Linked DNA regions of Hoeflea algicola. The protein of the gene in region 2 interacts with the protein of the main gene of each other region in a pairwise test. Links are inferred from orthologs where the notes say so. Each region holds a gene or a part of one and is shown on either strand. Other genes may lie near its edges.

Region 1 (3,036 bases), 410 kb from region 2 along the record:
AAGGTTGTTGAGGTGCGCCGCGGCCGCAAGGTTGATGCAGAACGGAAATTCTTTCCGGGTTATGTGCTGGTGCGCGCCGATCTGACCGACGAGGCGTTTCATCTGATCAAGAATACGCCGAAGGTGACAGGTTTCCTGGGTAGTGATTCCAAGCCGGTGCCGATTCCGGATTCGGAAGCTGACCGGATCCTGATGCAGGTTCAGGAAGGTGTGGAGCGGCCCAAGCCCTCGATCGCCTTCGAGATCGGCGAGCAGGTGCGGGTGTCCGATGGCCCCTTCGCTTCGTTCAACGGCACGGTGCAGGAAGTCGACGAGGAGCGTTCGCGTCTCAAGGTCGAAGTGTCCATTTTCGGTCGGGCAACCCCGGTCGAACTCGAATATGGTCAGGTCGAAAAGGTCTGACAAGCAATCGCCTGGCCTGCGCAATCTGCAAGGATTGCGCAGGCCAGGTTTTGCGTTACCGGAATACCTGGTGATGCATCCGCGTGGGAGGTGAGTGGACTTTAGCCGGTTCACCGATCCGCACCACGCAACCGCAGCCGCCGGCAGAAGCCGGCATCAAGGTGACGCACAGGCGTTGCCGCAATGAAAGGCAGAGAGAATATGGCTAAGAAAGTTGCAGGCCAGCTCAAGCTGCAGGTTCCGGCCGGATCGGCGACACCGTCGCCCCCGATTGGCCCGGCACTTGGTCAGCGTGGCATAAATATCATGGAATTCTGCAAGGGCTTCAACGCCGCGACGCAGGAAATGGAAAAGGGCATGCCGATTCCGGTCGTCATCACCTACTACCAGGACAAGTCCTTTAACTTCGTCATGAAGCAGCCTCCGGTGAGCTACTTCATCAAGAAGGAAGCCAAGCTCAAGTCCGGCTCCAAGCTTCCGGGCAAGGAAATTGCCGGTTCGATCACGCGCGCCCAGGTTCGCACGATCGCCGAAGCGAAGATGAAGGATCTTAACGCCGCCGATATCGAAGGCGCGATGGCTATGGTCGAGGGTTCTGCCCGCTCCATGGGCCTGGAAGTGACGGGATAAGACCATGGCCAAGATTGCTAAGCGCATGCAGAAGGTCAACGAAGGTGTTGACCGCAACAAGTATTACGCCCTCGGCGAAGCTGTTTCGATGATCAAGGAACGCGCCATCGCCAAGTTCGATGAGACCATTGAAGTCTCGATGAACCTCGGCGTTGATCCGCGCCACGCCGACCAGATGGTCCGCGGCGTCGTCAACCTGCCCAACGGCACCGGCCGTGACGTTCGCGTCGCCGTCTTCGCCCGCGGTGAAAAAGCCGACGAAGCCAAGGCTGCTGGTGCAGATATCGTTGGTGCAGAAGAACTGGTTGAAATCGTCCAGGGCGGTACCATCGATTTCGATCGCTGCATCGCCACACCGGACATGATGCCGCTGGTCGGTCGTCTCGGCAAGGTTCTCGGCCCGCGCGGCATGATGCCTAACCCCAAGGTTGGCACAGTTACTGCCGATGTCGCCAGCGCCGTCAAGGCGTCCAAGGGCGGCGCCGTCGAGTTTCGCGTCGAAAAGTCCGGCATCATCCATGCTGGCGTCGGCAAAGCCTCGTTCGGTCCTGAACAGATCGAAGAAAACATCCGCGCTTTCGCCGATGCCGTCGTCAAGGCAAAACCGGCCGGAGCCAAGGGTAACTACCTCAAGCGCATGGCGATTTCTTCGACCATGGGCCCGGGTGTCAAGATTGATCCGTCGTCGCTCAGCGTCGCCTGATTTGTAAGATTTGGAAAGCCGGGGATACCTCCGGTTTTCTTCAGTTTCCGGCCTTCGGGCCGGAAAAGTCCGGGGTTTTCCCCGGGCTCCCTGTCCGAGATTGCAGGTGGTGAGCTTTAGTCGGCCTACCTTAATTTAGTAACCTGCATGAGACGGGTAAGTTCCGTTTTCGGGAGCGAATGCTCCTTACGGTTCGAACCTCGCTTGCCTTGTGCCGCTGCCGCTGTTCGGTATCGGCGTAAGGGGACAGGATCCTCAAGCGTCGCTTGTGGGTTCGTTATGAATCCCTGGCGGCAAAGGCAAACCCGGCAGGTGGTGCTTGCATCATCTGTCAACTGGAGAAACGCAGTGGATAGAGCGGAAAAACGCGAATTCGTCGCGGAACTGAACGGTGTTTTCACCAACGCCGGTTCGGTTGTCGTGGCCCACTACGCCGGTCTTACGGTTGCGCAAATGAACGACCTTCGGTCGCGCATGCGCACAGCCGGGGGCACCGTCAAGGTCGCGAAGAACCGCCTTGCCAAGATCGCTCTTCAGGGCACGGAGTCAGAAGGGGTCAGTGACCTTTTCATCGGCCAGACGCTCATCGCCTACAGCGATGATCCGGTGACCGCTCCGAAAATCGCCGTCGAGTTCACCAAGGTCAGCGACAAGCTGGTCATCCTTGGTGGCGCGATGGGGGCGACAACTCTCGATGCTGATGGAGTCAAGGCACTAGCCACGATGCCGTCACTAGACGAGTTGCGCGCGAAACTTATCGGCATGATTACCACGCCGGCAACGCGCATCGCCCAGATCGTCAACGCACCCGCAGGTGCTGTGGCGCGCGTCATTGGCGCTTATGCCCGGAAGGACGAAGCCGCATAAGGCGGAACTTCGCTGTGAATTAGATCAACACCGGTTCGAACCGAATACAAGGAAGTAAGAAAATGGCTGATCTCGCCAAAATCGTGGAAGACCTTTCCAACCTGACCGTCCTGGAAGCTGCTGAGCTGTCCAAGATGCTTGAAGAAAAGTGGGGCGTCTCTGCCGCTGCACCGGTAGCTGCCGCTGCCGCTGCTGCTGCTCCTGCTGAAGCCGCTGAAGAGAAGACTGAATTTGACGTGATCCTGGCCGAAATCGGCGCCAACAAGATCAACGTCATCAAGGAAGTCCGCGCTATCACCGGTCTCGGCCTCAAGGAAGCCAAGGATATGGTTGAAGCAGCTCCGAAGGCTGTCAAGGAAGCCGTCTCCAAGGGCGAAGCTGAAGACGTCAAGAAGAAGCTTGAAGACGCCGGCGCCAAGGTCGAAATCAAGTAA
Region 2 (3,310 bases):
GCTCAATGCTGTGTCGGGGATCGACATGCGCATTCCGCCCAGCCAGTTGCGGTTCAATATCTTCAAGGCCGAGGAAGGGCTTGATGGCGAACAGCAATTGGTGCTGAAAGATGTCAAGGCCAACACCATCGTCAGGCTCAATGCCGGCACCTATCACATCGTTTCCGAATATGGCGGCGTCAACGCGGTGATCCGATCCGACATCAGGGTCGAGGCAGGCAAGCTGACCGAAGCCGTGATCCAGCACCGCGCCGCCCAACTCACCCTCAAGCTGGTTGCTGAACCCGGCGGCGAAGCCATCGCCGACACGGCCTGGTCGATTTTGAGTTCCGGCGGCGACACTGTGTCGGAGAGCGTCGGTGCATTCCCGACCATCATCCTTGCCGAGGGCGACTACACGGCCATCGCCCGCAACAAGACCAAGGTCTACCAGCGCGAATTTACCGTTGTCGCCGGGCACAACTCGGACATCGAAGTGCTGCTTCAATAGCCCGCAGGGCTATCCGGCCGACCGCTCCTGGTGGCCGCGACAAGCAAATCATCGGACATTTCATTCAGAACTGCAGTAATTAGCCGCAATTGCGACGCGATGCCCGCTCAAGCATCGCGTCGCTTTGTCGGTTCAAATAGCCCGGCTGGCCTTTTCGGCTTCCCGACGCAGCGTGTCTGGCGGGGTGGCTTCGCGCACCAGTTGCGTTTCCGCTTCCGCCAAAGTCATGGACACCTGATCGCGGCTGCCGAGCCGGCGCATGTTGACCGATTGCTCTTCGGCTTCGCGCATGCCGCAAACCAGGATCACCGGAACCTTGGCCAGCGAATGCTCGCGAACCTTGTAGTTGATCTTCTCATTGCGGCAGTCGGTTTCCACCTGCAGCCCGGCATCGCGCAACCGTTGTGCGACCTGTTCGGCGTACTCGTCGGCTTCCGATGTAATGGTCGCGACCACCACCTGCAGCGGTGCGAACCACAACGGCATATGCCCGGCATGGCTTTCGATCAGAATACCGAGGAACCGCTCGAGCGATCCGCAGATCGCGCGGTGGATCATCACTGGCTGCTTCTTCTCCGAATCCGGACCGATATAGAACGCACCGAACCGTTCGGGCAGGTTGAAATCGACTTGCGTCGTTCCACACTGCCATTCACGACCGATGGCATCGCGCAGCGTGTACTCGAACTTGGGACCGTAGAAGGTGCCCTCGCCTTCGTTGATGCCAGTCTTGATGCGATTGTCCTCGCGCGCCATCCGTGCCAGCGCGCTCTTGAGGATGTCCTCGGCGTGGTCCCACATGGCGTCGGTGCCGACGCGCTTTTCCGGACGGGTAGCGAGCTTGACGACCACTTCCTCGAAACCGAAGTCACGGTAGACCGACATCATCAGATCGTTGATCTTGAGAATTTCCGCTTCCAGTTGGTCCTCGGTGCAGAACACATGCGCATCATCCTGTGTGAACGCCCGCACACGCATCAGACCATGCAATGCACCAGACGGTTCGTAGCGGTGAACATTGCCGAATTCGGCCAGCCGCAGCGGAAGGTCGCGGTAGGATTTGAGCCCGTGCTTGAAGATCTGCACATGGCCGGGACAGTTCATCGGCTTGAGCGCGAAAATCCGGTTGTCGGCGTCAACATCATCGGGATGGGTGAAGGCATGGGCGGATTTCACCGCGAACATGTTCTCCTGATACCAGCCCCAGTGCCCGGAAGTCTCCCACAGGCTCTTGTCGAGGATCTGTGGCGCGTTGACTTCCTCGTAGTCGCGGTCGAGCCGACGGCGCATATAGGCCACCAGGTTCTGGAACATGCGCCAGCCCTTGGAATGCCAGAACACCACGCCCGGCCCCTCTTCCTGGAAATGGAACAGGTCCATTTCGCGGCCAAGGCGGCGATGGTCGCGCTTTTCGGCCTCCTCGAGCATGTGCAGATAGGCGTCGAGTTCCTTCTGGTCTGCCCAGGCGGTGCCGTAGATCCGCGTCAGCATCGGATTGTTGGAATCGCCGCGCCAGTAAGCGCCGGCCACCTTCATCAGTTTGAAGGCGGTGCCGGTCTGGCCCGTCGAGGCCATGTGCGGGCCGCGACACAGGTCGAACCAATCGCCCTGGCGGTAGATCTTGCAATCTTCGCCGGCCTTGATGGTGTCAACCAGTTCGACCTTGTAGGCTTCTCCCTTGTCGGTAAACACCTGCTTGGCTTCGTCACGGCTCCACACTTCCTTGGTGAACGGCTTGTTGCGCTGGATGATCTCGCGCATTTTCTTCTCGATCACCGGCAGATCTTCCGGCGTAAACGGCGTCTCGCGCGCGAAATCGTAGTAGAATCCATTCTCGATCACCGGCCCGATCGTCACCTGAGTGCCGGGAAACAGTTCCTGCACGGCTTCGGCCATGATGTGCGCACAGTCATGCCGGATCAGTTCCAGCGCGCGCGGATCGGTGCGGGTGATGATTTCCAGTGCGCCGTCATGAACCGGGTCGCTCAGATCGGTGAGTTCGCCATCAAGCGCAATCGCCACTGCTTTCTTGGCAAGCGACTTGGAAATCGATTCGGCTACTTCGCGGCCGGTCGTGCCGTCCGGGTATTCGCGCTGGGAGCCATCGGGAAAAGTAAGGGATACGGCGGATGCCATGGCAGTCTCTCCTTGATCCAGTCCCGCCAACGAACGCGGGTGGTTGAGCAAATTATGGGTGCGCGACGGCGTTTACGCGATTTGGCCGGTGCGGGCAACCCGGACGGCACCGGCAGGGTTGCAGCAAGCCCGATGAATCTCGTAGAACGATAACTTGAACCCCAACCTCTGAAAGGTTTGCTTTCGGGTGTTCAAATATGGAGTCCACAATGAACGGGACCAGTGCCGCCAAGTTCGACCCCACCCGCGCCAACGAATTCGCCCTTCAAAGCCGCATTGGCCTGGCCGGCTATGAGGCTTGCCACGAACTTGCCGCCTGCATGTTGTCGGCAGCTCTCGGCCAAACCAGCACGGCCACCGTCTTGGTCGCAGGCGCAGGGGGCACCGGCAACGAGATCATCAATGCAGGCAGGCTCGAACCCGCATGGCGTTTCGTCGCCGTCGATCCCTCCCCGCCGATGCTCGAACTGGCCAGGTCGCAGATCGAGGCTGCGGGCCTTGCTGGCCGCACCAAATTTGTGTCCTGCTTACTGGCTGATCTCGAAGATGAACGCCAATTTGACGCTGCAACACTGATCGGCGTACTGCACCATCTGCCTGGCGACGCTGCCAAGCGCGGGATGCTCTCCGATTTGGCCATCAGGCTGAAACCCGGCGCACCGCTGATTCTTGCCGCCAATCACC

The links.
Region 1: the proteins of thrS (region 2) and rplA interact in binary tests that used the Escherichia coli proteins (3 or more experiments, as listed by UniProt). The link is inferred for Hoeflea algicola from one-to-one orthologs.

The regions. Positions count from the first base shown.
Region 1 is NZ_JAOVZR010000001.1:483,452-486,487, forward strand. The notes cover bases 169-2,885. They hold rplA (50S ribosomal protein L1), read left to right. Parts: upstream 169-1,036; coding sequence 1,037-1,735; downstream 1,736-2,885. Other genes in these bases: nusG (transcription termination/antitermination protein NusG), read left to right, coding at 169-402; rplK (50S ribosomal protein L11), read left to right, coding at 604-1,032; rplJ (50S ribosomal protein L10), read left to right, coding at 2,084-2,602; rplL (50S ribosomal protein L7/L12), read left to right, coding at 2,665-2,885. In the rest of the region: more of nusG, read left to right, coding at 1-168; more of rplL, read left to right, coding at 2,886-3,036. UniProt on the Escherichia coli protein: One of the primary rRNA binding proteins, it binds very close to the 3'-end of the 23S rRNA. Forms part of the L1 stalk. It is often not seen in high-resolution crystal structures, but can be seen in cryo_EM and 3D reconstruction models.
Region 2 is NZ_JAOVZR010000001.1:897,723-901,032, forward strand. The notes cover bases 125-3,115. They hold thrS (threonine--tRNA ligase), read right to left. Parts: upstream 2,627-3,115; coding sequence 623-2,626; downstream 125-622. Other genes in these bases: OEG84_RS04495 (hypothetical protein), read left to right, coding at 125-490; OEG84_RS04505 (class I SAM-dependent methyltransferase), read left to right, coding at 2,836-3,115. Outside these bases: more of OEG84_RS04495, read left to right, coding at 1-124; more of OEG84_RS04505, read left to right, coding at 3,116-3,310. UniProt on the Escherichia coli protein: Catalyzes the attachment of threonine to tRNA(Thr) in a two-step reaction: L-threonine is first activated by ATP to form Thr-AMP and then transferred to the acceptor end of tRNA(Thr). The rate-limiting step is amino acid activation in the presence of tRNA.